2 linked regions of the Bdellovibrio bacteriovorus genome follow. The main gene of each other region encodes a partner of the protein of the gene in region 2 in a complex. Links are inferred from orthologs where the notes say so. Each region holds a gene or a part of one and is shown on either strand. Other genes may lie near its edges.

Region 1 (15,796 bases), on a different replicon or contig from region 2:
ATTAGTTCAATTGCAAAGCGTCAGTGTTCATTGTGACGTGAGATTTAGAGCGGAAGAAGTTCATCCACGCATCGACCATGCCGTCCCCACGACGTTTTTGAATCATTTCAACAGCCATGGCCTCAAGAGGTTTTGCTTCTTCCATTTTGCTGTCTTTTAATTTCAAAACGTATTTTGAATTGCCATCACGAACCAAGCGTTTCAAAAGAGGCTCTGACTTTTTAAGATCAAAGATCGCTTCTTGCGCCACAGAGCTTGTGATCTTTGGGAAATTTTCAGCCGTCAATTCCGTCATACCGGTTTCATCCCAAGTTGCTTTAAGGTCTTTCAGCTGAGCATTGACAGCCGCTTCATCACCCTTGTTCAAAGCTTCGTCCAAAGCTTTGATCGCCGCTTCGGCTTTTTCTTTGCCTAAAGCTTTTGTGGCGGCTTCTTCGTCCACTTTTGCGAACGCGACATTCATTTTAGCGGAACGCATTTTTTGCAAGACGTTCATCTCTGCATCCGTGATGCGTGAAGAAAGCTCAAAAAGATAGCGAGTGCGCACATTCGCCACGTCTTTACGAACTTTGTCCTCAAATTTTCCCGGAGACATATGAGTTGATTCTAAATAACGATTGTAAAATTCACGTTGAAAGCGACCGTCTTGCTGAAAAAATGGGATGTCTTTCACGATAAAATCACGCACCTCAGCGTCTGTCGTCATAATGCCATCTTTTTGCGCACCTTGAGAAACGAGCTCCATACGCACGAGGTTTTCCAACGCTTGTTGGCGCAGAAGTTGACGCTGAGAGCTAAAATCCATCTGACTGCCAAAGAGATTTTGGTAGTACTGTTGAATGCGGTTTTCTTCTTGCTGGAAGTCCGCGACCGAAATCAACGTGTTATTTACTCGAGCGACAGAACCAACACTCGCTCCCATATGTGACGGCAAACCGAAAAATACGAATACCATGATGATCGCTCCGAAGAGGATAATAGCCGTCACGCTCTTTGCGGAAAGCTTTCTTTTCATCTTATCTGCCATGCTGTCGCTCATAAATGCCCTTCCTTGTCCTACACTGATTTTTAAGTCGGAAATCATTACCTTACGAATTTCTTATTTTTTCAAGGGGAAATTGTTGAAATCTTTGAGCCTTTTGGTAGCGTTGAGAAAATGAAATGATTGGTTAGTAAATCGCATCGCGCCATAGGTGCCTAAAAATGCGAAAATCCAACGAGGGTACTTTTGAATTTCTTCAACTTTGATCTCAAAAAAATCATCATGATCGGCATTGTGCTCGCTTTGCCTCTGATCTCTATCAACATGCAACAGCGTCCTCAAGAGTCCAACTGGTTGGTGAAACCTTTTGCCCTTTTAGGCAGCGGGATTTCCCAAACCTTCTATGGATTCAGCCATGGAGTCACTGAAACCACGGCGATGTACGTGAATTTGATCAATATCAAAAAAAATAGCGAGCAGTTGCAAAGTACGAACAACGAACTGCAAGCACGCTTAGAAAAAATGAACGAACTGACAAACGAAAATGATCGTTTGCGCGGACTTTTAAGCTTCAAAGAGCAAACCAAAATGAAATTGGTCGCAGCCCAAGTCATCGGCCGCGACTTAGTGATTGATCACAACACTGTCACGATTAACAAAGGAACGACCGACGGTTTGACTGCGGGCCAAGCGGTTATCACGACGGGTGGTGTTTTAGGCTATATCTTTAAGCCCGAACCTTACACTGCTCACGTGATGTTGATCACAGACCGTTATGCGGTTGTCGATGGCATCGTTCAGCGCACGCGCGCTCATGGGATCGTTGAAGGTAAAAGCCAAAATGGTTGCACATTGAAATATGTCGAAAAAACAGAAGATGTGAAAGAAGGCGATCTTGTGGTGACGGGCGGCCTGGACAACATTTTCCCGAAGGGTTTCCCTGTGGCGATTGTTGAATCGGTTGAAAGAAAAACATTCAGCGTTTCGTTGAAAGTTGACTTGCGTCCGGTCGTAGATCCCTACAAAGTGGAAGAAGTTTTTGTCGTGAACCAGGCGTCTAACGAAGATTTCGGCAATCGCTTTGCGCCCCCCCAAGCCGAAAATAACGAAGCCGGAGCTGATACCACAGTAGCAGCGGTTGCGACGACACCCGCTCCCGCCGCAAGTCCCTCGCCGTCTCCCACCGTGACGGCAACTCCGAAGCCTAAACCGGCAACGACCCCTGCGATACCCCCCTCACCCGCTCCGTCTCCAAGCGCTCAAGGGGCTGCGCAGTGAAAATTCGTTGGAATACTCTTTTAAACTTTCTGATCATGTTGGCGGTTTTAATGACCGTCGCCGGATTTCAGACAACCTTCTGGTTTCAAGTCTTCGGACATGTGCCAGCACCCATGTTATGGCTGAACCTTATTGTGTACGTGATTCTTTACCGCCGCCCTAGCCAAGCCATCACTTGGATTTATGCGATGGGATTTGTTTTATTGGCGTTCACCGCGATGCCATTAAAAATGATGTGGTTCAGCCTTTTGATTCTTTTCCTTTTAGTTTACGGGGTTAAGTCCCGCGTTTTCTGGAGTGGTTCAGGATATTATACGATCATGTGTACGTTTTCGGCCGTGGCCTATCACGTCCTGTTTTTGTTGATCTCTTGGGTTTTAGAAAAAAACATGGCGAGCTTTGAAATCGTGGATCGGTTAGTGCAAATCGTTTTAACTCCGTCATTTGCCTTCCCTGTTTACTGGATCTTAGCGAAAATTGATAAGCTCACCCAAAATGAAATGCTTCAAGAATCAGGAGGGCTGGAACTATGAGTACTTATGTCAGCAATCCTGATGAAGCTAAGGAATATCTAAGCCGTTACAAGCTCTTCTATATAATGATCGCTTTTGCCATGACTATCTTCACGATGCGTTTATGGTATCTACAAGTGATCTCGGGGAATGAATTGCGTGAATTCTCGGAAAAAAATCGTATTAAGCAAAACAAAATCACCGCTCCACGCGGCTTGATGCTAGATCGTGACGGCAAGGTTCTGGTAGAAAATCTACCAGGCTTTGAGGCGATCTTAACACCTCAATACATTGAAAATCTAGAAGCCTTGTCTAAAACCGTGGCCCCGGTTCTGAGTATGGATCCCGAAAAGCTTATGCAAAAAGTCCAAAAGAGCCGCCGTCAAAACGGTCCTTTTGCGCAGATTCGTCTTAAAGAAAACTTAAGCCGCGAAGAAGTGTTTCGTCTTAAGCGCATGCGCCTAGATACTCCGGGACTTGAGATCCGTGAATCTATCATCCGTTATTACCCACTCAAAGAAGATGGCGCCCAGTTATTCGGGTATGTGGCCGAAATTTCTAAACGTCAGATTCCGATTTTAAATGAACTTTATAAAGGCTCTTTGAGCTTTGAACAAGGTGACGTGATCGGAAAAAGCGGCTTAGAAGAAACTTTAGAGCGCGACATCCGCGGCACTGACGGTGTCAGCTTTATCCAGGTCGATGCCCATGGTCGCGAGACTGTCACGCAAACACCCAATATTTATGGTGAACAAATTCGGGACCAAGTTCCTATTCACGGGAACAACGCCGTCTTAACTATTGACCGCGAGATTCAAGAAGCCGCTTATAAATCATTTAAAAACTTAAACCGCATTGGCGCGGTTGTGGCGATGAAAACCAATGGCGAAGTGTTAGCTTGGGTGAGCGCGCCTTCTTTTGATCCGAATGAGTTTTCGACCGGTATTTCGGGCGGAACTTGGTCAAAGCTTATCAATGATCCGTTTAAGCCTTTACGTAATAAAGTCATTCAAGACCACAATGCTCCGGGTTCGACTTTCAAACCTTTGGTGGCTGTCGCCGCTTTAAATGAAAAAGTCATTACGCCAACCACGATCGTCAGTGCCCCCGGGGTTTTCTTCTTTGGCCGACGTCCCTACCATGATCACTTAAAAGGCGGTCACGGTAACATCACGGTGTTTGAAGCTTTAGAGCGTTCGTCGAACGTGTTCTTCTATAAAATGGGTATCGCCTTGGGTGTAGATAAAATGTATGACTACATCCACCTTTTAGGTATCGGTCAAAAAACGGGTATCGAGCTTGCGCGTGAGGTTTCCGGCACAATGCCAAACTCGGCGTGGAAAAAAGCCACCGTGGGTGAAGAATGGCAACCGGGTGAAAACTTAAGTACGGCGATTGGACAGGGTTTCGTGAACGTCACTCCGTTGTCTATGGCCGTGGCTTATAATGCCATCGGCACCGAAGGCAAAGTCGTCCGTCCATTCTTAGTCCGTAAAGTCATCGATCAAGATGGAAAAGTTTTGCGCGAAAACTTCCCGCAAGTGGTGCGCGATCTGCAACAAATGCAACCTAACGGCGTGCAAATCACTCCGCAAACTTTCAAAACAGTCAAAGAAGGTATGCGTCGCGTGGCTAACGGCAGCCGGGGTACCGCTCAACGATATAAAGTTCCGGGTGTCGAGATGGCTGGTAAAACAGGAACTGCTCAAGTCATGGGCTTTTCGGCCGACCAGATCTATGTGAAGTGCGAAGGCCGTCCGATCCATATGCGCCATCATGGTTGGTTTGTGGCCTTTGCTCCGGCAGAAAATCCAGAGATCACCATTGCGGCATTGGCTGAACACTCGTGCCATGGTGCTTCGGGGGCGGCTCCGATTGTGCGCGATATCGTGCAAGCTTACTTTGAAAAATATCACCCCGAGGTTATTGAAAATGCGCTTAAAGCTAAAGGCTTAAAAAAAGCGGAAGCCCCGACGGCGCCTCCACCTCAAGAGTCGGAAGGAGAGTAAAGTGTTAACTGCCTTGCACGTTGAAGAACGAACACTTTTTAAAAAATTAGATATCAACTTGATCATTGTGATCTTTGCTTTGAATGTTATCGGCTTAATCAACCTGTACAGTGCCACTCACGGTCCGACATCGACAGACGTGGCTTCGCTGTTCATTCAACAAATTGTATGGCTGGCGGCGGGCTGGTCCATTTTCTTGTTAGTGACCATCGTTGATTATTCCATCGTCAGCCGAATTGCGTTGGTGATTTATGGTTTAAATCTTTTAGCCATTCTGTACGTGACCTTCTTTGGTAAGGTCGCTCTGGGGGCGCAACGCTGGATTGATTTAGGCTTCTTTCGGTATCAACCGTCAGAGACGATGAAACTGGCTTTGATTATGTTGATGGCAAAAATTCTTTCCACTCGCAGCACGCATGGCCCCGGCATGGGCTTTAAAGAAATGTGGCTGCCATTATTGGCCTTGTTAATTCCCTTCGGCTTAGTCGTAGAACAACCCGATCTAGGAACCGCGATGATGTTAGCCGCCATCGGGGGCTCGATGCTTATTTTTGCCAAGATCCGAAAAAGCATCTTGGCAAGCTGTATTGTCCTTGGAATTATCGCGATCCCGGTGGCGTGGAAGTTCGTATTGCATGATTACCAAAAAAATCGCGTTTTTACTTTCCTAAGTCCGGCAAGTGATCCAAGAGGAACTGGTTACAACAGCATCCAATCAAAAATCGCCGTAGGTTCCGGCCGCTTTTTCGGCAAAGGCTTTATGATGGGAACTCAATCTCAACTAGAGTTCTTACCAGAGCGTCACACGGACTTTATTTTTTCGGTACTAAGTGAAGAACATGGTTTTGTTGGTTCACTCGCCGTCATCGGACTCTTCGCCTTTTTATTTATCACAGGAATCAGAATCGCCTCTAACGCCAGGGACAAGTTTGGCGCCCTGCTGACGGTGGGGGTCCTCTGCTATATCTTCTGGCATATGTTTATCAATATCGGCATGGTTATCGGACTCCTTCCCATCGTCGGTGTCCCTTTACCACTGCTTAGTTACGGGGGATCGGGCATGATCACAACCATGGCCGGAATGGGCCTAGTCTCCTCCGTCGCCTATCGTCGCTACTTGTTCTAAAATTCTTGGAACCCGGGAGATGCTTGGTCACCAAGGACGGCTTTTTTCCTAGGAATGGGTAAAGCCGTCAGCTTCGTGGCACGCCATCCGGGCTCATCGTCGCCACCCTTCGGGTGGTTCGCGCATCCATGCGCCGACGAAGGCCACTTCGTGATCGACTTTACCCATTCCTAGGAAAAAAGCCTCTTGCTAACTTCTCATGCTCCTGCCTTCTGCGGAGTTTAGATCAAATAATTTTTCGCTAACGCCTTCAAAGATCTTTTTGAGCCCTCTGCGCTGTTTGAAGTTAGATACGTCATTCGAACTAGATTTTTTCTTTGCAAAGGCTGCTTAGCTTCTTGTGCGGCAGGGCCTTTGCCGGCGCCACGATGGCGCGAACCGTGGCTTTCAGCCACGGCGGCAACTGAGCCTGGAAGGCGCGCCCAGAGCACGAGAAGCTAAGCAGCCTTTGCAAAGAAAAAATCCAGCGTTCGAAGCCCGTTCCCAGACAAGACGTCTCAAGATGAGAAGATGCCCGAAAGTGACTCACTAGTTTTCAGTCAGTGACTAAACTCTGGTAGACACCTGTTCGGCCAACTCGAATGGATAGCTTTTATCCCGCGCTCCAATCTAAGACCTGAAAGATCCCGCATAGTTAGTCCGTCGGCACGACCATTGAACTATTTGGTTGGTAACAGGAGGTCGCGGATATGAAAACGAAACATCTCAAAATCGGACTTGCGCTTATCACCGCAACACTCACCATGGCTCTTTTTAATAACTTCAACTTTGTCTCTTTCAAGTTTCCAGCGGTGCTTGAGAGTGTTCTAGAGTCAGCCCGGGTTTCCCATGCTAAAGAGCTTTTAGGAAAGAAATATTCCGGCAGCGACGCGGAAAAAATGGGAGGCCAAAAAGCTCTCAACTTGATGATTCAAAAGAAAATTCAAAGCTCGCTCGGGCCTAAATATAAAGCTCAAGCACGCGCGATTGCTCGCACCGTTATTGCGGAAAGTGCGAAATATGAACTGGATCCCGTGTTTGTCTTAGCGGTGATTGCGACTGAATCTAAGTTCAATCCCGAAGCCATTGGCAGCGTGGGTGAAATCGGTTTAATGCAAATCCGTCCTGAAACAGCTAAGTGGATGGCGCAAAAAATCGGCATGAAATGGAAGGGCAAAGAGTCTTTGAAAAACCCTACCGTGAACATCAAATTAGGTACGGCTTACATGGATTACTTGCGTAACAAGTTCACTAGCAAACCAGCTCGCTATGTGAGTGCTTACAATATGGGTCCATTAAACGTGCGCCGCTTGGTTGCTAAAAATGTTGTCCCTGCCGAATACAATTCGAAGGTGATGAAAAACTATAAAGATCTTTATGCTAAGATTGCGGATAAAGCGCCGCGCATGGTGGCGACAAACTAAACTCAAATAAAATAAAAAAAGGGAATCTTCACAGATTCCCTTTTTCATTAGAATTTTCTAGTCAAAAACTATACGTTCTTGTTTAAGAAATCCAAGATCGCGTCTTTGGGATGATTTCCCACCAATTGACCAATCTCACTGCCACCTTTGAAAAGCAACATCGCCGGAATTCCACGGATGCCGTACTTGCCTGGTGTCCCTGGATTCTCATCCACGTTCACTTTTACGATTCTAACTTTGCCACCCAACTCTTGAGCGACTTCTTCTAGTTTTGGAGCCAGTGCACGACAAGGTCCGCACCACTCAGCCCAAAAATCGACTAGTACTGGAGTTGATGAATTAAGAACTTCTGTTTCAAAAGAGCTGTCAGTAACAGCTGTTGTATTAACGCCCATAAGGCCTCCGTAATCTTCCCTTAATTTGAACATCAAAACCGGACTCGTCAAGGTCCCAGTCGATCAATCACTTTTTAAAAAGAGCCTTCGTAAACTCGCGACGTAACTTATCGAGTTCGTTCAGGTTTTCAGCATCCCATTCTGCAGCCATTTGCTTCTGACGCCGCCGTGCCTCAACCCGGGACACCGTACTTTTTGGAGCGACCTTCACATCCGCCACCAGGGCAGCATACTTTTCCATGCGATTTTTGAGTGCTTTTTCAGCAGAAGCCAGCTCTCGTTGCGCTTTGGCTTGAAGATCTTTAAGCTCCCTCGCCTCGCTCGTCACTACCGCCGAATCAATGCTCTCTGGAGGCCCACCGCGCACAACCTCACCATCAATAAGGTCTTCTAAAGTCATATCATTCACGGACACATCTTCAAGCGACTCTGGAGGCTCGGTGATCCCAGCGGCAGGTTCAAACTCGCCCTCGGCCGAAGCTCGCAGTTCTGCAGGCGCTTCGGGGACGACAGGCTTTTCTAATTCTTGGGGCTCAATGCGCTCCATTTCGGGAGTTCCGCCGCCCAAGAGCTCTTTTTCCAAAGCCTTTAAATCGACGTCGGCAAAAAGGCTGGAAGATTTTTCGTCCGTGGTTTTGCGGGCGCCTCCCGAAGCGGCGTCGGACATCCGATCCCCAAATTTAAAGGAGACTTTGCGCTTTTCTTCGGGCTCTTGATTGTCGAATGAAAAATTAACGCCGTCTTCCGAACCGATTTTTTCAGAACGCATCGAACGTTCTTCTGAATTTTTATCCACCTCTTCCGTGCGACCCTTGATATAAATCGCTTCGGATTCAAGGTTGAATTTGCCGCCCACCGACGTCGCCGACGACGAAGCTTTTTTTTCAGACTCGGTTGTGGAGTTTTTATTTAAACGCTCTAGCAGCACAGCTTCATCGTGATTGAGCAACTTGCCGATCACTTGAATGAGGCGCAGTGCGGGAACCGGAGCTTCCAACATCATGTCAACGCGGATGCGAATAAGATCTTGAGGTTCAGGTTTAAATTTTGCGGGAAAAATGAGAACGGATTTTCCCTGCCACCGATGCATTTCTTTAAGACGTTTACCAACGCCTAAAGAGTTGACCTTGCCACCGCGGCCCGAACCCACGACAAGATCCGGATTGAAGGCTAAAACTTGTTCCGCCACAGTGTATTCATTGGTAAGACCGATCACATCAAAACCGACTTTTTTCAACGTGCTTTCCACGTTCATCAGATCTGCATAATCTTCGTACACCAAGAGGATTTTGTTCATTAATCTTATTCTCGAACAAGCAAGGGGCAGCGTCAATCCGAGGTCCTGGACAATGGAAGAGATGACACCTTTGTCGTCCCGGTTTAGACTGGGGCTCGGGACTCGTGCACCAGGAGACAGTTTTTTGAGCATTTTTAACGGTAAAAAAGCAGTTCAGTACATTTTCTTTGAGATGCTTCCAAGTTTCATCCTGGGACTTTTGGTTTTTATTTCAATCATCCTCATGTTTCAGGTCCTCCGCCTGACGGAGTTCGCTTTAGTTCACGGCGTCGCCATCAAAGTCATCGCCCAAATTATTGGGTTTGTGATCATCTCTTTGCTGCCCGTCCTGTTTCCGATGGCCCTCTTATTCTCAGTACTACTAACTTATGGGCGCTTAAGTCAGGATTCAGAGATTGTTGCTATGAAGGCGTCCGGATTACCAATGGGAACCTTGCTTTTACCCGCCTTGGTATTAGCCACCTTGGTCGGGATTATTTCAGCTCAAATGTCGTTTAACATCGCCCCTTGGGGGAACCGGCAATTCGAGGTTTTATATTCTCGTTTAGCAAGCACCAAGGCCGGAGCCGTTATTAAAGAAGGTACTTTTTCAGACAGTTTTTTTAATATGGTTGTTTATGCCAACAAGGTGGACTCCAACAAAGGCCAATTAGAAAAAGTATTTATTTACGATGAAAAATCTGGCGACGTTCCACTCACCATCATCGCGAAAGAAGGCGAGATCATTCCCGACCCGGTGAACCCTGGTCATGAAGTTTTATTGCGTTTAAAAAGTGGCGAAATTCATCGCCAAGCCCAAAATCACACCAAGATCAGTTTTGACACCTATGACGTGCGCTTTTCAACGCCGCTAAATATTCAAGAACGTGAAAAATCACCTCAATCTTTGACTCTGCAAGAAGTTCGCGGCCGACTCAAAGAAGATCTTAGCAAAGATCCAGAGTTAGAGCGCACCTTGCGCACGGAGTTTCATAAACGCATTGCGATCACCGTTTTATGTTTAGTCTTTGCGATGATTGGTGTGGGATTAGGAACGACCACCAACCGCCGCGCCGCTAAAGCCGGAGGCATGATTCTTTGTATCGGTTTAATTATCTTTTACTGGGTTCTGTATATCGCGGCGGAAGGCATGGCTCGCGGAGGATCAGCTCCTGTTGCGCTTGCGATCTGGGCACCGAATGTTATTTTTGCGATTTTAGGTGTGCGAGCTTTGCAAAAGAATTGGAACTAAAACAGAGCGATGTAGCAGCGTCCATACTACCACGGTCATCCTTGACCACATCGCCCCTCCCTAGAGCAAATGGTAGAGACAATCTTTAGGCCAGGCAAAAGATTTTTTCAGGTGATTTCATTTTTTCCTTTGAAGTTTTGGCAGTTTAGAAAGCTCACTACCCCTAGTGTTGGCACTCTAAGGTCCCCACTATAGCTATACTAAAAATTCTAACTGCCCTTTTTTGGGTAATGGCTCAGAGTTAAAAGACATGAACAAATCCTCAGCATCACGGATTAAAAAGGCCCCTTCGCTCAAAAGATCTAAACTTCCCCCAAAGTGCACATCGAGGGGATGACCCGGAACAACCCACACCGGTCTTCCCAACTGCAAAGCTTGTTGAGCGGTGATCAAGGTTCCACTGCGTCGACGGGCCTCAATCAACAGACTGGCGCACCCTAAAGCGGCAATCAATCGATTGCGATGATGAAACAGATGTTTATGCATCCGCTGTTCAAACGAATATTCACTTAAAAAACAACCGCCACTAGCAATCACCGGCTCTATCCACTCGCGCAGACTTTCTGGATAAAGATTGCCTAAACCTGAAGGCAGCACCACAACCGTGCTTAAATGATGTCGAAGTGCAATGGCATGCGCTTTTTGATCCACGCCGCGTGCGCCCCCACTCACAACCACGGGCTTTGCGCGTTCACAGAAATCAGAAAACTCTTTTTCCATCCACTGTGTGGATTCAAAACAAGGTTCACGACTGCCGACCACGGCCAAGCTTCTTCCGCCTTGCCAGGAGGGCTGTCCCCAATAACTTAATGTCAGCGGTGGGTCCTCCATCAAATAGCAAGAACGGGGATAAGCCTCTTCACCGTAAGAAATCATCTGCACCCCTTTTTCACTCATACGCCAAGTTTCCTCGCAATGGCGTTTAAAAAGATCATGATTTTGCTGAAGAGCGCCGTGCAATTCAGGAATCTGATATTTTAGAGCTGCTAACAAAGAGTCCGCATTTAAGTTTTTCTGCGATCCTAAAAGAAAATAAACCCGCAGAACCTCATCGCGACGTGTGCGAAACAGGGGATGGTGTTTTAAAATTTGAGAAAGGGAGTAAAGATCATTCATGACGACCGGGCTGTGCAAGACACAAACCCGGCCTTAAAGTGCTTTATAATTCTAAATCAGAATCATCAGATCCGGAATCCGGCGATGACGCATCTTCCACCGGCGCATCGTCCAATTCGAAATCATCTGCAGATCCCGCCTCGTTTTCAATCACGGGTTCAGAGCTTACGGCCGCTGTCGCCACCGACTTACCCGCATAATCCCCGATCATAACGTCATCAATGGCACTGGTAATATAAGCGGTGGCAAAATTATTAGTCACACGCACAACTTTAAGTTTTCCAATCACGCGGTCATTCATCACCGCTTTGACATTTTTATTGCGAGCTCTTTCATCCGCATAAATCGAAAGCGTTTGCCCCTCTTGCAGCCCCTGGCCGCTTCCCGCATCCAAGAACACCAAAGAGTTTTGCCCCATCAAAGCACGTTTCTTTTCAAACTGCCCGCCCATGATGGTCGCCCCTACCCCCGATGTCACCGGACCGGCGGCGGGGTCGATCATTGGTAACGATCCCGCGATCAAAGTAGAACCCACTTCAACCGGTTGAATGGTTTTCGTCACCAAAGCGCGATACATGTTTTCAGCGTCATTCACTTTTTCAAGAACTTGAATCTCGCCTTGCAATTGAACCATTTGGGCCTTGCGCTCTTTATTGCGTGGGTCCTCGAGTTGAGTCAGATTTTTTTGCACAACGTACTTTTTATCCGGAGTTCCCGCAAAGCTGACGTAAATGTATTGATACTCTCCGGCCGTCGAAAGCCCCATTTCCGTACCGGTGATTTTACCGGAACCTTCCACCGGGGCATCATTAATGTAATATTCCAAATACTCATAAGCCTTGGGATATTTATGCTTTAACAAATCCAAACGAACATCATCCTTAGGTCGGATGACAGAGCTGACACGCGATCCAGGTAAACTGCGCGGCAGTTTTTCCACTAAGCCTGCACGTTTTTTTGGTGCCGGAATTTCCACACCGTCCATGGCACCTTTAGGGGGTGCCATCGGAACCGGAATACTTGTCGAAGTGACTTTCTTTTCTTCGGCTTGAGCCGTCACCGCCAATGTGGGTGCTTCGCCCATGCTGCCCGGGAAAAATTGAATTCCCATGCCCGGAGAAATTTCATGCGGATTTAAAATTTGATCATGATTTAAGGACCACACTTTGGGCCAAAAAAATGAGTCCCCGAATAGCGTCGTCGAAATTCCTGAAAGTGTGTCACCGGATTGAACCTTATAAGTTTCCGCATTGCGCTCGCCTAAAGCTTTTTCCCAAGATTCTTCAGAGGTCGGAGCTTCGTTGTAGGTTTTGTAAATTCGATGAAACTCGGACTCTTTTTGGGCATCCGGATCATCGGGAGTTAAATTTTCAAATTGCGCCGTAGATTTTTTTGCACGCTTCGATTTTTTAGGAGCGGGCATTTCTGGCGGCGGCGGAGGAGGCGCGGGAGCCGCGATCTCTGGCGAAGGTGTAGATTCAACCTGAACTTCACCTGGCACTTCTTTAAATTCTGGCATTGCCGGTGCCGCGGGTTCCGCCGAAGGCTGAGACTCCAGCACATCTAAAGGATCAGTTTCCCAATTCGCATCTGGAGGAGCATCTTGTGCTTGCACTAAAAGCGCACAAAAAATCATAGCCAGCATTACGGAGAAATTCTTTTTCATCACTCTTGCATCCTTGCAAAGGTAAAAGGGTCAATCGGTAAGCCGGAGCTGCGTTTCGTCTTCGCCGAAAGCGGCTCGGTAAGCCGGGGCTGCGTTTCGGCTGACGCCGAAAGCGGCCCTACTTAATAATTTTTAGTTCAGCGTCGGCGCGGAAAGACTCGGGGCTTCCTGGGTATCTAGCACGAACTTCTTTAAGCGAGCGAGCCGCATACTCTGGCAAATTCATTTTTTTATAGGTCATGCCTTTAGCAAATTTTGCGGCCGCAGCTTTGTTGCTCTTTCCGTATTTTTTTTCAATTTGTGAAAAGTATTTTATGGCTTGGGCGAAATCGTTGTTGTCGACGGACATGCGGCCCGCTAGGAAAAGTGCATTGTCAGCGTACACACTTTGCGGAAAACGCGACATCATGCTTTGCAAACGACTCTTAAATGCAATTTCATCATTTCTCTCATAAGCGCTTACCATTTCAGCATATAAGGTGATGTCATTTTCTTTAGAAATATCTTTTCCTGTGAGCTCAACAAGCAAAGCTTGTTGCTTAGAATTGATAACCGGCTTCTTTGGCGACGGCTTGGCGAAAGCCGAGATAGCTAAAGGCACAGTGATACAAACGGTTGCTGCTAATCGTCTAAGTTGCTTCATCTCTATTCACCTCTTGATCTTCCTCTAGTATGACACGCAATAAGAATGGCAAACAAGTAAGAGTTATCCACATAAAATGTTGAGTTATTGTAATGCTAGACCTTAGACCTATTTGTTTTCAAGGGTTTCAGCGATTTGCCTAAATAATAATCAGCATTTAAGCATTTGTTTTTACTTAATTATTCTAAAAATACACCCTGCGTTTCAAGCTTGAAATGTCAGATCTTAAAATCCGATTTTCAAAGTTCTGCGGACATCATGACAGATTATTTTAGAAATGGTGCGTGAAACGCTTTTTGCTAAGTCCTTAGAACCATGCTCTTTCTATTGATCATTGCACTTGCTTTAAGCATCACGCCTCCAGACTCATTGCTGAAAAACACATCAGCTCTGTCGAAAACTTATCAACAAAAGTGTCTTAAACAAGTGCCTACAGATGCAACAACCCGCGCTTCGATCCAAGCTCTGCTGTGTGGTGAAAAGATCACAGACTCACGGCTCAAAGAAAATCTCTCAAAGACGTCCCTGATCCATATTTTCATCGTGTCTGGATCCCACTTGATTTTGCTTGATCGTTTTTTAAGCATTCTTAAAATTCCACTCTTTTTAAGATTTCTCAGTCTGGGGTTCTATTCACTGGCCGTGGGCTGGCAGGCGCCGGCAGTTCGCGCTTTGGGAGCGCTTCTACTGCGTTCCGGGTTGCGCTACGGACGTATAGCTTTTCCGGGGGATCTTGTGGTTCTGGCTTGCGGTCTGCTGACATTGGCGATCTTTCCGACCTGGTGGCAGTCCTTGTCTTTTCAAATGAGTTGGTGCGCGGCTCTAGCGCTCAGTGCCCCCTCGGTCTTGGGCCTGTCTTCTCGTTCATGGAAAGGCGCGCTGCTTTCCCACTTTTTGATTCTTTTAATCATGGCACCGCTCTTATGGGGCTGGGCCTCGCTGCATCCAGTCGGCGTGTTAAGCAATCTCTTACTCGCCCCGCTTGTCGCGTTGGTTTTATTGCCTTTAAGTTTCACCGCTGTCTTTCATGAAAAACTGCTGCAACTGTTTTCGCATGTGATGAGTTTTTTTGAGGCCACACTAAGTGCAGTGGCTGAACCCGTTGTCATTCCATCCAGCGGCGTCGGTTCTAGCTCTAGCTTTTGGATCTGGATTTTTCTTTTACACATCTTGTTTCATTTTTTACGTCTGCATCTTCGCCAAGGAAAAGATCTTTTATGAAAACCCTGGTCATGTTTGTCATATTATTTAGTGCCAGCCGAATCGCCCCAGCCACATTGGCTCGAGGTATTGTGGTTTGGAATGTGGGCCAAGGCCAATGGATTACCATGCCGGAACAAAACACCTGTTTTCATTTTGATATGGGTGGCGAGTTCTTTCCTTGGGAAAGTTTAAAAAAACTTTGTGCCCACAGGGCGAACGAAGTGCTTTTAAGTCATTGGGACTGGGATCACATCGGCGCCCTGGCTCAAAGTAAAATTATAAAAACTCTTCCTGACATCTGCATTCGCTTTGCACCGCGGGGTCCGGCCTCCCCTCGCAAAGTAAAGATCTTAAAAAAATTTCGAAGCTGCTCAACAGAACCCCTTTCGATATCATCATGGACCCCGCCCCTTTCGAAAAACTCAAATGACTCAAGCAGAGTTTATCTTTTTAAGAATATTCTTATGCCCGGCGACTCGACGAAAAAGTTGGAAGAACTATGGAGCAAAACTCCTTGGGTTGCCTCCGCCCAGGTTTTAGTTTTAGGCCATCATGGCAGCAACACTAGTACGTCCGAAATGCTTTTAAATCGCTTGGCGAACTTGAAGATTTCAATCAGCTCGGCTCGATGGCGGCGCTATTCTCATCCCCACCCGCAGACGATCGCTCGCCTCAAGAAATTTCGCACCCCCTTGTTGCGCACCGAAGATTGGGGACATATTTGGCTGGAGTGATATCGTACGCAGGACTCAAGGATCTCAAAATATCCACCCTCTACGAGGATTTAACCGTTTTGGACTCTTCATCAACGGAACTTCGCCGAGAAGAATAACTGCGGAACATTTTCTTAAGGGGTTGCACATGACTCAATTGTCTTCGTGGTTTCACGGCATCAAAGGTAAACTTCTTTTAGCGGCCGCCCTGCCGATCGTCGG
Region 2 (16,038 bases):
TTAAGAAAATATTATCGGCTAAAATAAGTCCGCCCCGGCGAAGATTTTTTTCTGCCCACAAAAGATAATCCAAATAAGCCGCTTTATTGCCGTCGATAAAAACCCCATCAAAAGGGCCTTGAGCCTCAAGCTTTGGCAATTCTTCGCGCGCGTCCCCGATAACCAAGTGGACTTTCTTTTTACTTTGATCCAACTGACTGAACACGCTGTGCGCTTTTTCCGCGTGCTTTGGATCTTTTTCTAAAGTCCAAAGCTCCCCGCCTTCGGGTAAAGCCTCAAAAAAATATTGCGCCGATAACCCCGTCAACGTGCCGATCTCGACAAATTTTTTAGCGCCATGAACTTTTAAAAGAGTTTTCACCAACGTCGCTTCGGCCGGCGAAATACTGATGCGCGCAAGTCCCAGATCTTCAGAGGCCTGACGGGACTGCTTTTTGAGGCTGTTTTCTTCTTTTAGAAGCTGAGCAATATACGAATCTTGGGCGGTTTGATCTATTTCACGCATAGACTCACTTTGCCACACAGTTTTGGCGTTGTCGACGTCTATGGGAAGCGGCAAGATAGTGCCATGAATCCACTTTTGATTTTTGACCTTGATGGCACCTTGATTGATTCGGCTCCAGATATTGTCGTGGCGGTGAACCGCACTTTGGTGAATCACGGAAAACAACGCCTTAAAGACGACGTGATTATCGCCCATATCGGTGAAGGGTTAAAAAAACTAATCGCTGATATCTTTATGGCCGACAACCTATCCCCCGCCGCGATCATCGAATTAGAAATGGAATTTCTAAGAATTTATGAAGAAGAAATGCTGAATCGCACGAATATCTTTCCGGGTGTCGAAAATTTTCTGGCCACTTACGAGGGCCCCATGGGCATCGTGACCAATAAAAATGAACTGCCCGCAAAAGCAATTTTGAAACATCTGGGGTTGGATAAATATCCGTGGGTGGAAGTCTTTGGGGCCGACACCTTAAAAGAGAGAAAGCCCCATCCCCTGCCTTTGCAAACCATGATGAAGCTTGCCAAAAAAACAGAACAAGAAACCTTTATGATCGGCGACGGAATTCCCGATGTTCTTTCCGCTTTGCGAGCCGGAGTTCGATCCATCGCCATTGGTTTTGGCTACACCGCAACGAGTTTATTAAATGAGCACGATCCTGTAGCGATATTGAGACACTATGACGATTTACCTCTTATCTTGAGGGAACAATCGCAAAAAACCCCGCGTACCTAGACCTTTATCCATAAAGCCAATGGTAGGTTCTCCCGATAAAAAAGAATCAGTTTTAGGGGGAACTTTGAAGACTCAAGGTAAGGTGTGGATCATTTACGACGCTGAATCAAAGACACAGACAAAACCTATGTCTGTGGTTCAAGCTCAAGTGACCCTGCTTTCAGTGGCTTCTAAAAATCCTCATCGCTTTTTTATTTGGACACCTGGCTGGGATGAATGGATCTGCGTTCACGAGTTTTTAGACTCAGATCAAAAATATTTCGCCATCATTCAACCTCCAAAACCCATGGAAGCGCCTGAAAAACCTGATACGCAAACCATCACCGTCACACAAAATGCGCCGGCAACAAATCACGCTGATAACGTTTATACCCAAGTCGTCGTTGGTGAAGAGCCCATCAAAGATGAATCGGTAGATGAATACTGGCGCCAAGATTTTAATGGTGACCAATTAGATCTAAAAAAAATCGCCCAAAAGATGGCGAAGTCTGAAACTACGAAAAAGAAAGTTTCAGGACATAGTGTCACCAACGCAAAAATCGCAACAAAGGCTAAAGATTCTAAAGAGCCCGCAACGGCCGTCAAAGAATCCGATCGCCGCAAAGATCCTCGCCATAATTTTAAGATTGAAGTCGTGTTGGTTTCGAAAGTTCGCTCTTTCAGAACTTATTCACGCAATATTTCTTTAAGCGGAACTATGCTTGAAGATGAAATCCCAAAAGACTTTTTAAATAAGCCCTTTGATCTCATCATCACCAATCCCTTTGAACCTGACCCGACAAAAGCCCGGTTGTTATTCCGCGCAAAGATTGTCGGCGATCTGATCGATGCTCGTCGCTTGATGTTCATCGAACAAGATGTCGCTATGACATTGCGTTTGGATGCATTGTTAAAGGCTTACGTTGCCTACCAAGCTCAATTACGAAAATCCGCCGGCTAATATTAAAAGACTCTCACAATTAGTCTAGATTTGTTGAGAAGCTGTCAAGAGCCCTCAGTCTCATACCGATATTCTTAGCAGAGCTAAGATAAGGAGTTAGAATGAAAGCCTCTAAGCGCTTTGTTCTATGTGGTGCGATTTTGGTGTTCTCTGTCTCTTGCCAGCAGCCGGTGGTAGATAATGCAGCCTTGACCGCACATAAATTTTTGTACGTCGCCAGCGGACAATGCTATTCAGGAAATGGTATCACCACTTTTTCTAATACCACTTCTTCAAATTTGATCTTTACGATCAATACCGAAACGGGAGTTCGAGATCGCATCATTGCTGATTTCTCCGCCTCTCCGGCTTCCGCCGGTGATACACCGTCATCGATTGTTGATTGGGACCAGGATAATCTTTTAGTCTATGTTCGTGTGGGTACAACGGCTCGCTTAGAAACCTTGCCTAAAAAAGGCGGCACTCGAAATAGCTTTGGTACCACCCCGGCCTTAAGCACCTTCATCACGACCGCTCCAAAATCAATACAAAAAAGTTCTGATGGTGGCGCCCTTTTAGTGCGCACGGGCTTTATTGAAAAAGTCACCGCCTCGGGCGTGCGTAGCGGAACTCCTTTTGTGAATAATGCCTTGGGTGCAACCTGTGGGACGGCCAATGCTCTTTTAACAGATGTCGTGGTGTCCGCGACCGGCCGAGTGATCACGGCAAATGGAGCTGCTTCTCCGAACAATCGCTTGATCAGTGTTCCAGCAGCGGGTGCTAACGGAAGCTGTGCCGCGGCGATGGCCGCCCCTATCACCACAACTTATCCCGTGGCGATGGTCTTTGATAAAGCGAATAGTAAATTAATCGTCGCTTATGCGGGTTCAGCAACGACCGTAAACGTAAATAGCATTTATGCTTATAACTTTGATGAATCAACAGGTGTCATCAGTAACGCCCAAAAGATTTATGACTTAAGCGATTATCCGACCACTTATAATTATTTGCTGTACGGAATTTCCGCGATGACTTTAGATGCCGAGACAAACACACTTTATGTGGCGACCGCCATTTCAACGGCGACAACAGTTGTAAACTATGCGATCGAAAAGTTTTCTTATAATGCGGCGGCGATCGGAACCAACAACGCGACAGTTTTGACCAAATCCGGATCTTTACCATTTTATAACTATGGCATCGATACGAAATGCATCTCGAGTATGGTGGTTGGAACTGTGACCGAAACGCCGGCCCAAGAATAACTAGTTGGCGGAACCTGTGAAGCGAAGACTCCAGCGCACCAGGTTCCCCGTCGTCCCCGCCTTGGCATCGATCAACTTGATTGTCCAAACGCCCGCAGAGCTTTCTTGATAAAAGGCATTAGATAAAAAGACGTTGTCTGTGTAATTTGCTAAGTTTGTGAGCGAGTTATTCATATTCACCAGATAACTTTTCATCCCCGATGGAGAAGTTAACTCCACCGCTATTTGAGAAATATCCGCATGGGATACTGTCAATCTAAGTTGAACCGATTCAATTCGCACCGAACTTGCCACGGTCATCGAGTCGGTCACTCCGGGGCCGGAATTATCCGGAATAGCTCGAGTCACGGCACGAACGTTGTCATCAAATTCAGTTTCGATAAAAGTCCCAAACGGCGAAGTGTATTTTTTGGCGTAAGCCACCGCCGCATCCACATCAACACGGCCAAAACCAAACCAGTTATGAAACTTAAAACCAGCACTATTTGTTAACCAAGGGTATTCATAAATGACCACAGGAATAGGCGTTCCTAAAGGATGGGTATACAACGCCGTCGCATCTGGAGAAATTTGCACCGCGGTTTTAGCTAAAATATATTTTACATCTCTCCATGTCAGTTTCGGATTGGCTTCCAATAGTAAAGCCACCACCCCGGAAAGAACCGGTGCTGCCGATGAAGTTCCATTGAATGTGACAGAGTAACTACAGCCTATATTTCCATTAGCCCCACGTTCAAATTTGGGCCCAGAAGAATTTGAAAGAGCAAAACCATAATTACAACCGGATCGATCCGTCGTGACCATCGCCGGATCCGTATCACCAAATTCTCCACCAAAAGAAGAGATCCATACGTTTGATCCGGGAGAAGAATAAGAAGCCGCTTCGCCCTTGGCATTAAGAGCTCCGACTAGAATCAGGAATGGACTTGAGTTATCGCCATCAAAATTAGCATTTCCTAAGCAATCAACCGAAGTTCCCGCACAGGTGACGTAATAAAAATTTCCCGCCGCCTTAACGTAAATGGCACCTTTACCACCGCGTAAAGTCAAAGCCCCCGAACGCAATTGATTTTGAAACACGGCCAAAGGAACACTGACGGTGTTTTGTTTTGACCCCCAGCTCATATTAAAAACATCGATATTGCCACTGGCTTGATCTAAAAGCGTTGTTTCGGTGGCCGTCACCCCGTCAGACAAAAAATTCGCCGAAACAATCGAGGCGCCATAAGCAACCCCCTTACTGCCAAACCCGTTATCGGCGACCGCCGCCACAAGGCCCGCGACAGCTGTACCGTGATTGTCGTCCGCAGTTTTCGGTTCTGAAGTGTTATACAAATAAGGATACGCTTTTGAATAATCGCGCGAAACCGTACCATACAGATAATTGCCCGTCAGATCCTGATGAGAATCTTCGACGCCATCATCTGAAATTAAAACTTTCACGCCACGTCCAGTAATACCAGCACCCCAGGTCTTAGCAATATTTAAATCTACGCCCGCCGTGCCGCCATTGGTGGCAAAAGCCTTCTGACCGGTATTCTTGATGTGCCAAGCATGTTCCAACAAAGGATCGCCTAACGCCACCGCCGCCTCGAATGCGCCTTGAGAGCAGTTTGTAAATAGCACCGACATCGGAATACAAGTTCCAATTAAAAAGGTAAAAATGAAAAATTTCCGACGATTAAAATTTTTCATACTGACGATCTAAGATCTCCATTTTCACTTCTTTAACTTCAGGTGCTTCACGTAAAGCCTCTTGCAGGCCCTTTAAACTAAAAGGCACTTCACTGGAAGTGACATAGTAAGTTTGAATATTCGGAAACGAGCTCACAAGTTTTAACTGTGATGACTGAGAAAGAAAATCTGCCGAAGCCCCTTCTTCTAAAACCACCGCAAACATACCGGTGACAACGCCCGCCGTATTTAAATCCGTTCTTAAAACCACCAAAGGTTTTGCAGGATCAAAATTTTCCGCAGAATTGACCTGCCCTTCGGTCACTAAGAAATATCCATTCACTTCACCCAAGCGATTTCCCGAAGGTTCGCCTTGAGTTTTGGGATAGGCTGAAACGCCACTCCATATTTTCCACGCTGTTCCCGCAAAAGCTGGATCCTCAACGAGCTTTGCCCCTTGGGTGTTGTAAGATTTTTTACCACCTAAGGGTCGATCTGCAGACCTTGCTCCCCTCGGAGGAGGACCTGCGGGATTTGAAGATGAAGATGTCGTTTCAAAAGTCGATGAAGAAATAGAATCACGAGGGTTCTGCGCAGATTTTGCGACTGCATTTTGAGTTGTCTCTTCAGACGGCGAGGAAACTTCAGCTGCCGGAGATAAGATATCCGCCGCCTCTTTGTTAGAGCGCAAAAAGAAAACGGCTAAAGCCGCCCCAATAACTAAGATTGTGACTATCATTCCACGACGTGACATTCAGTCTTTCATTTTAGCTAATAAACTCTCAGACATCTCTGATTTTCTAAGAGAATTATTGTCAAACTATGGAAGGGTCCAGGTTTCTCAAACTGAAACAGGACCTAAGGCGGTTATCGGTTCAGCTTTAAAAGCGTATCGACAGTTTTTTTAAGCTTATCAACGTCGAAAGGCTTTTTGATGTAATCATCTGCCCCGATCTCAAAAGCTTTCTTCATGTCATCATCCGAAGCTTTTCCCGAAACAAAAACGAGCGGAATTTTTTTTAGATCTTTGTGTTCTTTAAGAAGTTGCGCAAGTTCAAAACCGTTCACCCACGGCAGACCCACATCCATCAAAATCAAATCAACGGTGTGTTCATCAAGGGCGGTGGAAAGCTCCGTACCATCTGCCGCAAGCTTAGTGACGTAACCTTCAGACTCTAAGATTCTCTTCAGGGCCAGACGCATGGTTTCGTCGTCTTCGATGACCAGAATCACCTTGGGATCTAACTTCTTTTTTGCTTCACGAAAAGAGTCCAACGGAACGACTTCCTGACCGGCAATACGTGCCTTGGTCATCTTTTCGATTTTGCTAATTAGATCCTTCGTATTGATTCTTTTATCCTTCATACAATCCTTGTAAGAGAACCCTATTTATGAAGCTTTATGCTTCTTGGCCCTCAAGCCATCTTTCTGCATCGATCGCAGCCATACAACCTGTACCGGCCGCCGTGATCGCTTGGCGATACACATGATCTTGCACGTCCCCAGCGGCAAAGACACCAGGAATTTTAGTATATGTGGAATTAGGCTGGGTGATCAAATACCCTGTTTCATCCATATCCAACATTCCGTGGAACAGTTCTGTATTAGGCTTATGTCCAATGGCTAGGAATAGACCCGTGATAGGAAGTTCTTTGACCTCCCCATTCACCGTGTTTTTAATTCTAGCCCCCGTCATGCTTTTGCCATCACCCAAAACTTCGGTGACTTCGGTATTCCACATAATTTCAATTTTTGGATTTTGCATCACACGTTCAGCCATGATTTTAGAAGCACGGAAACTGTCACGACGATGCATTAAAATAACTTTGCTGGCAAAACGAGTGAGGAACATTGCTTCTTCCATCGCTGTGTCACCGCCACCCACAACACCAATTTCTTGATTGCGGAAAAATGCGCCATCACAAGTCGCGCAAGCCGAAACCCCGCGATTGGCATATTGTTTTTCTGAGGGCAGACCCAAGTATTTGGCCTTAGCACCCGTAGAAATGATGATGGTTTTTGCAAGATGCAACTTATCACCAATCCAAACTTTGAAAGGTCTTTGTTCAAAATCTACTTTAGTCACATTGCGAGTGATAAAACGCGTGCCGAATCGTTCAGCCTGTTTGCGCATCACTGCGATAAGATCAGGACCCGTGATCCCGTGTTCAAAGCCAGGAAAGTTTTCAACCTCCGTGGTTGTCATCAGCTGACCACCTGATTCTTCACCTTCGATCATCAATGGAGATAAATTGGCACGTGCGGTGTAAATAGCCGAAGTCAAACCCGCAGGGCCTGAACCGATGATGATGACATTTTCAATTTTTTGATCTGGAGTCATAAATAAACCTCTTTGATAAATCTAAACTACCATAAAAGTGGTCTATTTCATTAGTTCTTTGCAAGTTTTGGAGTGCGTCAGCTAGAATGAGACATGCCTCGCATCAGCTTTAAAAAAAACAACCACGCGCCCATTGAAGTTCCCCTGAATACGAACTTGATGAAGGCTCTGCTTCAAGCGGATCTACCAGTCGCATCAAGCTGTGATGGTGATGGAGTGTGCGCCAAATGCAAAATAATCATCGTTGAGGGCGCCGAAAATCTTTCTCGAGAAAATGCCACCGAAATATTCTTAAAGGAATCCAATAATATTCCCCCTCAAGCGCGCATCAGCTGCCAAACTGGAGTTTTGGGAGACATCGTCATAGACGCCACTTATTGGTAAATCAATTTTTTCTATTTTAAAATCTTTCAATTCCCTGATCTTGAAAGGGAACTCCAGGAGAAACCGGCTCCACTTGAGGTCGATCCCAACCTACCGCCTTTGAAGGTTCATGAGGACAAGCGGCTTTATCTATTTGCATAAAGCGTATGCCTTTGCGTCCACAGACCGTCATCGAGCCGCGAGTCGTGGTAGATAAGCTGTCATCAGGAAGTGCGACCGGAGACGAATCTTGCGGACCCGGAACGGCCGCCAAAGAAACATCTGCCAGAAAAAAACCAACAAAGATAAAAAGCGGAGTCAATTTCATCGGACACCTCTCACGACATCTATTCTAAGTTATTTAGATGCCGTGAGCGATGTGACTTTTAACGCTAGACCTTTTGCAAGCGAACTAGATTGATTTTGATACCTTCTCGCAAAAAGATTTTTTCGAAAGCCGTCTCAAAATTTTCATTTTTCATTTCAGAATTATGAAGGTCTTGGGTTTCAAATAAAATCTTATACGGCGACTGGCGGATTTCATCCATCGCCCATAAGAAGTAAGTCAAAGAATCGGTTTTGAAATTGATGAAAGAACCTGGCTTTTGCAAGCGATGCAAGATCTCTAAATTTTGCTTACACACAAAACGGTTTTTGGGTTTTTTTGGCGATGTCCATGGATCCGGAAAGTGAATATAAACGTTATCGATTTCACCTTCCGTGAAAAGCTCATCGATATTAAACGCATGAAAACGCGCGATCGCCGCATTTTTGCATCCCGCCGTGACCGCACGACGAATGGTTTGCACTAACGGCTTATACTTAAGCTCTAAACCGACCAATAAACGATTCGGATTTTGTTTTGCGTGATGAGCAAAATAAGTTCCATTGCCTGTTCCTACTTCCACATCCATCGGCAATGAAGCGTCTGTTTTAAAAACATTCGAACGCCAAAGGCCTTTATTTCCAGGAGCGCGCACTTCATCAAAAGCAACGTGAGAAAATTCGCCATTAAGGGCCAAAGTATAAGCATTTTGGCGAGGCAACTCAGAGGTAATATTGATTTGGCGGCGAGGCGGAACCGAAGTCGTTGTATTAGAGTCTGTCATGGCGTCATGGATTAGTCGGCTGTGGCCCTCCGGTCAAGCTTTTCACTGTGAAAGGACGCTCTTGCTGAAAAGGGGCCTGACGAATTGGGCAGTCCGGCACGGAACAAACCGAACAAAAGGATTTTTTACACGGGTCAATGTGGAAAGCGAGCTCCCCATCAAACTCATAATCGCGAACCACGTCGGCCTCAAAGGCATTACCCAAACTATGAACCCGGGAAACGTCCCAGTATTCGGGCACCACCAAATGGGCATCGACATGGTGAAAACGCCCCGAACGAATGGTGCGCAGCTCATGAATATCAATGATCCCGGGACGACGATTTTTTTCTAACGAACGCGCGAGATTTCCCAAAACCTCTTCATTTTGTTCGTCCATTAAAACGCCTAAAGATTCGCGCACGATTTTATATCCCGAATACGCCAATTGCAAACCCACCAAAATGGCCACGACCGGATCAATCCACTCCCAGCCAGTCAACAGAACCAAACCCAATCCCAACATCACACCCACGGTGGTGACAACATCCGACAAAACATGCGTGCCGCTGGCGCGCAAGGCTTCGGACTGATGCTTAATTCCGGTGTTTTTTAGATACAAACCCAATACAAGATTTAATATTGCTGCGGCCCCAACAAAAACCAATCCTAACTCTAATTTTTGGGCCGGTTCGTGATAGATCAACGCCTTAATACTTTCGGCAATAATCATGACCGCCGCAAAAAAGATCAATCCCCCTTCAAACGTAGAAGAAAAACTTTCAGCTTTACCGTGACCGTAGGGATGATTTTCATCAGCGGGCTCTGAAGAGATGCGAATCACGTACAAAGCCACACCCGCCGCAATCACGTTTACAATACTTTCTAAAGCATCGGATAAAACGGCCGCAGAATTTGTTAGGCGATAAGCGTAAACTTTTAAAAGAAAAATCAAGATACTAGCGATAGCCGAGATCCAAGCAGCTCGATTACGGATACGATCGGTGGTATTGAAAATGGATTCAGCCATATAGAGGGTTTTCTATGATCCCCCTGGTTTCGTCAATGACTAACCTGCTGCTTTTCGACGTTTTTGAGCAGCCGTTTTTAATTGCACCACAGGGGCTTGCTCGGGTTCATAGAAGCGAACCTGATTGCGACCTGCATTTTTGGCATCATACAAAGCGTGGTCGGCACGACGAACTAAATCGCGCGCACTGATATTTTCCCCTGGGATAGTAATGGCAAAACCTAAAGAAGCCGTTAGCTTGATTTCATCAGCACCGTTTTTAAATAGTGTTTCACGAATACTGTCACGCAAGCGCTCGCAGAAATGAATAGCCCCTTCGTGATTTGTTTCGGTTAATACGATAAGAAACTCATCCCCGCCATAACGGGCCGGTAAGTCGATATTACGAGTCGAAGCACGAATGATTTTGCCGACCTCAGAAAGCACATAACTTCCAAAAAGATGATCATGACCATCATTCACGGTTTTAAAAAAGTCCATATCCATCATGACAACGCAAACATCACGGTGAAAACGGCGTCCCCGCTCTAACTCTAAATCTAATTTTTGATAAAGCGAGCGCATATTAAACAGACCCGTTAAGTCATCGGTATCGACAAGCTCCTTCAGTTTTTCATTGGCAAAAAGAAGTTGTTCATGCAAATCACGGATACGCAATTGGGTACGAATACGGGCCAAAAGCTCTAGCGGCACGAAGGGCTTGACGATATAATCATCAGCGCCAGAGTCTAAGGCCTCAATAATGGCTTCCGTACTGGAGTTTTCAGAGACGAAAACGCACGAAACATGGTTTAAGCGTTCACGGACAGATTTAAGTAATTTTAAGCCCGCCATCGATGGCGCAATCCAATCCAGAATTACGATATGAGGAATCCATGACTCAATAAGAGTGTGCGCTTCTTTTTCAGAAGTGACTCCCCGGGCGTCATAGCCTTCCCAACGAAGAGGTTCTAGAAGAATCTCTAAGCTGTCTGGATCGTCGTCGATCACTAGGACGCGGCGACTTTTAGGATGTTTAAAATTGGCTTCAAAGCTCATTTACAATTCCCATTGTAACTTCAAGACTTCTTATCGGTTAATAAGGGTTAAGAATTTAGGCAAAATTCTGATCTTTCGACCGAATCTCTCTCGACCCACGTCCAGTCCAGAACTTGTGGGGTGACGCAGTACTTTTTAAGTGAGTTTTTAAGAGTTCTTCGCTATTTAATTAGCTTAGGATTTTTCGCCTTTGAGGGAGCAGTTTTATGGCTTTGAATTTTACCGAGATCGAACAAAAATGGCAGACTAAGTGGGCCGAGGCGAAAGCCTTTGAAGCCGACATGAAAAGCACAAAGCCTAAGTACTATGCCTTAGACATGTTTCCTTACCCTTCAGGATCTGGCCTGCACGTAGGCCACATCGCCTCTTACACCCCGGCGGATATCATCTCTCGCTATAAAAGAGCCAATGGTTTTAATGTTCTTCATCCAATGGGTTATGATGCCTTTGGCTTGCCCGCAGAACAATACGCCATCCAAACCGGTATTCATCCGGCTGTCACCACCCGTAAGGCGATTGAGTCGTTCCGTAAAACTTTGCAAACTTTCGGTTTTAGCTTTGACTGGTCACGAGAGATTTCCACGTGTGAACCTGATTACTATAAATGGACCCAGTTCATTTTCTTAAAACTTTATGAGCGCGGCTTAGCTTACCAAAAAGAAGTGCCTGTAAACTGGTGCCCGGCTTTAAAAACAGTTTTGGCCAATGATGAAGTCATCGACGGAAAGTCAGAACGCGGGGGCCATCCGGTTATTCGCGTTCCGATGAAACAATGGATGCTTAAAATCACTGATTACGCTGAACGCCTGCTTAAAGATTTAGACAACGTTGACTGGCCCGAGCGCACAAAAGAAGCGCAACGCAATTGGATTGGCAAAAGCGAAGGGGCGCGCATCACTTTCCAGGTTGAAGGCGAAAAAGATACCTTTGAAGTCTTCACCACTCGCCCGGACACCTTGTTTGGCGTGACTTTCATGGTGATGGCTCCGGAACATCCGTTAGTGAAGGCCATCATGACGGACCCGCAGGCCGCGGCGGTTGAAAACTATATTTTTGATACTTCAAAAAAATCAGAAGTAGATCGTAAAGCAACAACTGAAAAAACCGGAGTTTTTACCGGAGCGCATGCTCTTCACCCCATCACGGGCGAAAAAATTGAAATCTGGATCGCGGATTACGTTCTTATGGATTACGGAACAGGTGCGATTATGGCGGTTCCGGGTCATGATGCTCGCGATTTCGAATTTGCTACAAAATTTAATATTCCTATTAAGCGCGTGGTTGAGGGCGGTGAGGCTTTGCCTTTTGAAGGTGAAGGCACCATGGTCAATTCGCAGTTTTTAGATGGCTTGACAAAAACTGATGCCATTAAAAAAATGCTGGCTCACCTTGAAAGCAAAAAATTGGGCTTGCGTGAAGTTCAATACAAATTGCGTGACTGGTTATTCAGCCGTCAACGTTATTGGGGCGAGCCGTTCCCGATCGTGGATTTCCCAAATGGGGTCCAAAAAGCAGTTCCGGCAAATGAACTTCCGGTTCTTTTACCTGAAGTTGCTGACTATGAACCTTCAGACACGGGTGAAGCTCCTTTAGCTAAAATCCATGATTGGGTTCGTTATAAAGGGGCCGCCAACGGGGGTGAAGAAGGTCGTCGTATTACCGACACCATGCCGGGAGCAGCGGGATCATCATGGTATTTCTTGCGTTATATTGATCCGCATAATGCCAATGCGCCATTCAGTGCTGATTCTGAAAAATACTGGATGCCGGTCGACCTCTATGTGGGTGGACCTGAGCACACGGTGGGACATTTACTTTACTCACGCTTTTGGATGAAGGTTCTTTTTGACTGCGGTTTAGTCACTCACGATGAACCATTTAAAAAACTGGCCCACCAGGGAATGATCTTGGGACCCGATGGCGAGAAAATGTCGAAATCCCGCGGCAATGTGATTCCCGCTTTGGATATCGCCCAAACTCATGGAACGGATGCCGTAAGAACTTTCGTTTGCTTCATGGGACCTTTGGACAAGGACAAAGCCTGGTCGCCAACAGGTATTGACGGAGTAAAACGCTTCTTGGACCGCGTTTCAAGATTGGTCGTTAATGATGACGGCGGTTATGTCGCTACTCAAACTCCGGCACCGACAGAAATTGTTAAGCTTGTTCACAAAACTGTGAAAAAGGTGACAGAAGACATTGAAAGCATGAGTTTTAATACGGCTGTCAGTGCTATGATGATTCTGGTCAATGAGCTTTATAAAATGGACTGCCGTTCCGAAGAGGCTTTGCGTCCCCTGGTGCAAGTGCTTGCGCCGTTTGCTCCCCACTTGGCTGAAGAGCTGTGGGAGAAAATGGGCGGAAAAGGTTTATGTGCTTTGGCCCCTTGGCCAAAATATGACCCGGCCCTGGTGACCGACGACACGGTAACGATCGGTGTTCAGGTGAACGGCAAGATGCGCGGAACGATTGAAATCGCGGCTGATGCCTCTGAATCCGACGCGGTCGCTGCGGCAAAAGAAGTTGCCGGAGTTTCTGCAGTTTTAGCTGGCAAATCCCCTGATAAGGTGATTTATAAAGCCGGAAAAATTTTGAATTTGATCGTTAAGGTTTAGCCTTAACGCCACCTAGGGAGGGTTCGCGAAGATGAGCAACTGGAGTCCAGAGAAAAGCGCCGCTTTATATGGAATTAATAACTGGGGTAATGGTTATTTCCGAATTAATGGAGCAGGCAACGTCTCGGTGACGCCCATGGGAGCCTCAGGCCCTTCAGTTGATCTTTACGAACTGACCCAAGATCTTTTGGATCGCGGCATCCGCGTTCCTATCATGATCCGCTTTCCTGAAATTATTAAATCCCGTGTGGAATTGCTGAATGGATGCTTTCAAAAAGCCTTTGCCGACCACGGTTATAAGGGCAATTATTGCGGCGTTTATCCAATCAAAGTGAATCAACAACGTCACTTGGTGCAAGAGTTGGTAAAATACGGAAAAGGCTTTAAAATGGGCCTTGAGTGCGGTTCTAAACCAGAACTTCTGGTGGTGCTTGCGCTTATGAACACCGAAAATGCTTTGATTATCTGCAACGGCTTTAAAGACGTTGAGTATATTGAGACTGCGATCTTGTCACAAAAACTAGGTCGCAACACGATCATCGTTGTGGACCGCAAAGAAGAGCTGCAACTGATCATCAATGCCGCTAAGAAATTCAATACTCGCCCCAAAATCGGCTTCCGCGCGAAATTAAACACGCAAGGTGCGGGTAAATGGGTTGATTCTTCCGGCGCTCGTTCTAAATTTGGTTTAACGGCGGTGGAAATCGTCGAAGGTGTGGAGCTTCTAAAAAAAGAAGGCATGCTGGATTGTCTTGAGCTTCTTCATTACCACATCGGCTCTCAGGTACCTCAAATTCAGTCAATTAAGTCCTCCCTTAAAGAAGGCGCGCGTTTTTACACTGAACTTTATAAAATGGGTGCCGGTCTTAAATACATCGACGTGGGTGGCGGCTTAGGAATCGATTACGATGGCTCTGGCCACTCTGACAGCTCGGTGAACTATTCTGAACAAGAATATGCCAACGATATCGTGTCTGTTTTGCAAACTCTGTGTGACGAAAAAGAAATTCCTCATCCAAGTATTGTGACGGAATCCGGTCGCTTCTTGGTGGCCCATCACTCCGTTTTGGTTTTCAATGTTATGGGAGTGAACGACCTTCACCGCCATGAACCGCCTCGTCCGGCGACGAAAACGGATCCATCAATCATGCGGGATATGCAGTACATCTTTGAAAAGGTGAACAAAGACAATATCAACGAATGCTTCAATGACTTAGAACAAGCTAAGCAAGAAACTTTGCAGCTGTTCACTTATGGCGTTTTGACTCTTGAACAACGCGCCTGGTGTGAATCGATGTATTTCGCCATCTCTACCAAAATGGTAAAAATCGCCAAAACTACGCCAGATACAGAAGACATTATTTCTTCTCTTTCCAAAGAGCTTTGCGACACCTATTATTCAAATTTCTCTTTGTTCCAATCTCTTCCGGATTCTTGGGCCGTGGGACAATTGTTCCCAGTGATCCCCATTCACCGCTTGGGCGAAGAGCCTGTGCGTGAGGCGACTTTGGCAGACTTAACTTGTGACTCTGACGGTGTGATTGAAAAATTCATCGACACTGAATCTGGTGAACCTAAAGAAACAGTTCGTCTTCACCAATTCACCGATGGGCAACAGTATTACTTGGGCGTGTTCTTAACGGGCGCTTACCAAGAGATTCTTGGCGACTTGCACAATCTTTTTGGTGACACCGATGCCGTTCATATTTCATTAAACGACATGGGCTACACCATTGATCACTATGTTCCGGGCGACACCGTGACGGAAGTTCTTTCTTACGTGCAGTACGGAAGATCTGAGATGGTTGATAACGTTCGCCAAGCGACCGAAGATTCTATTCAAAAAGGTTCGATCACAAAGCAAGAAGCCAAGCTTTTGATCAAACACTACGAAGAAGGACTTTCCGGCTACACCTACCTCGAAGAACCAGAATAAGAAGGTACCAGCTTCTTTTCGTCGAATTTCGGTACATAAAAAGGGTGCGTCTTACGATGCGCCCTTTTTTTTATCTTGTTCTGACGGACTTGTATTTAGTTTGATTGATTCGCCCCGCCTGCCGGGAAATCATTCTGGAAGACTCTCGCATAAAATATGTCATCGCTTCAGACATATTGTTTTCAGGAAAGCGGATTAAAAGGTGGAAGTGATTACTCATTAAGACAAAGGCATAAATTTCCCCCTTGTAAGCGTGATGGATAAAGCACAAGTAGTTTGACATGGTCTCTCAAACTTGCGACATGGGAAGGTCGAACCATTCGCGATTGTGGCATTTCGGACAAATAAAAAAAGCGCCTGTTTCCAAGCGCTTTTTATGTACCGGAAATTCGACGGAAAGAAGCTGGTACCTTACATTCGAGAGTCGAAGGCGTCGCGAACGGCGATACCGATATTGATCAATAACAACAAAGTTACAAAAAGAGCTATCAATGGCGCCCAGACCAACCACGGAGCAATTGTGAACCAT

Evidence for each region.
Region 1: the proteins of trxB (region 2) and trxA are in contact, whole or in part, in a crystal structure (PDB 1F6M), measured with the Escherichia coli proteins. The link is inferred for Bdellovibrio bacteriovorus from one-to-one orthologs.

Annotation. Positions count from the first base shown.
Region 1 is NZ_LUKE01000004.1:36,917-52,712, reverse strand. The notes cover bases 6,043-8,750. They hold trxA (thioredoxin), read right to left. Parts: upstream 7,706-8,750; coding sequence 7,379-7,705; downstream 6,043-7,378. Other genes in these bases: AZI86_RS15295 (hypothetical protein), read right to left, coding at 7,773-8,750; AZI86_RS15305 (lytic transglycosylase domain-containing protein), read left to right, coding at 6,597-7,310; AZI86_RS15310 (hypothetical protein), read right to left, coding at 6,129-6,302. Also shown: AZI86_RS15340 (hypothetical protein), read right to left, coding at 1-2; AZI86_RS15335 (SurA N-terminal domain-containing protein), read right to left, coding at 2-1,039; rod shape-determining protein MreC, read left to right, coding at 1,229-2,260; AZI86_RS15325 (hypothetical protein), read left to right, coding at 2,257-2,793; mrdA (penicillin-binding protein 2), read left to right, coding at 2,790-4,781; rod shape-determining protein RodA, read left to right, coding at 4,783-5,907; more of AZI86_RS15295, read right to left, coding at 8,751-9,002; LPS export ABC transporter permease LptF, read left to right, coding at 9,127-10,233; AZI86_RS15285 (DNA-processing protein DprA), read right to left, coding at 10,429-11,349; AZI86_RS15280 (LysM peptidoglycan-binding domain-containing protein), read right to left, coding at 11,393-13,015; AZI86_RS15275 (tetratricopeptide repeat protein), read right to left, coding at 13,134-13,658; AZI86_RS15270 (ComEC/Rec2 family competence protein), read left to right, coding at 13,974-14,879; AZI86_RS15265 (ComEC/Rec2 family competence protein), read left to right, coding at 14,876-15,595; AZI86_RS15260 (HAMP domain-containing methyl-accepting chemotaxis protein), read left to right, coding at 15,723-15,796. UniProt on the Escherichia coli protein: Participates in various redox reactions through the reversible oxidation of its active center dithiol to a disulfide and catalyzes dithiol-disulfide exchange reactions.
Region 2 is NZ_LUKE01000001.1:1,716,617-1,732,654, reverse strand. Bases 5,469-8,418 are described here. They hold trxB (thioredoxin-disulfide reductase), read right to left. Parts: upstream 7,440-8,418; coding sequence 6,498-7,439; downstream 5,469-6,497. Other genes in these bases: trmB (tRNA (guanine(46)-N(7))-methyltransferase TrmB), read right to left, coding at 8,195-8,418; AZI86_RS08425 (hypothetical protein), read right to left, coding at 7,840-8,130; AZI86_RS08430 (2Fe-2S iron-sulfur cluster-binding protein), read left to right, coding at 7,533-7,823; AZI86_RS08440 (response regulator), read right to left, coding at 5,966-6,463; AZI86_RS08445 (hypothetical protein), read right to left, coding at 5,469-5,852. Outside these bases: AZI86_RS08470 (O-methyltransferase), read right to left, coding at 1-505; AZI86_RS08465 (HAD family hydrolase), read left to right, coding at 569-1,240; AZI86_RS08460 (PilZ domain-containing protein), read left to right, coding at 1,305-2,180; AZI86_RS08455 (hypothetical protein), read left to right, coding at 2,282-3,424; AZI86_RS08450 (S8 family serine peptidase), read right to left, coding at 3,425-5,119; more of AZI86_RS08445, read right to left, coding at 5,106-5,468; more of trmB, read right to left, coding at 8,419-8,911; AZI86_RS08415 (cation diffusion facilitator family transporter), read right to left, coding at 8,916-9,920; AZI86_RS08410 (GGDEF domain-containing response regulator), read right to left, coding at 9,960-10,958; leuS (leucine--tRNA ligase), read left to right, coding at 11,165-13,573; speA (biosynthetic arginine decarboxylase), read left to right, coding at 13,605-15,509; AZI86_RS19510 (transposase), read right to left, coding at 15,580-15,792; AZI86_RS08395 (ABC transporter permease subunit), read right to left, coding at 15,921-16,038.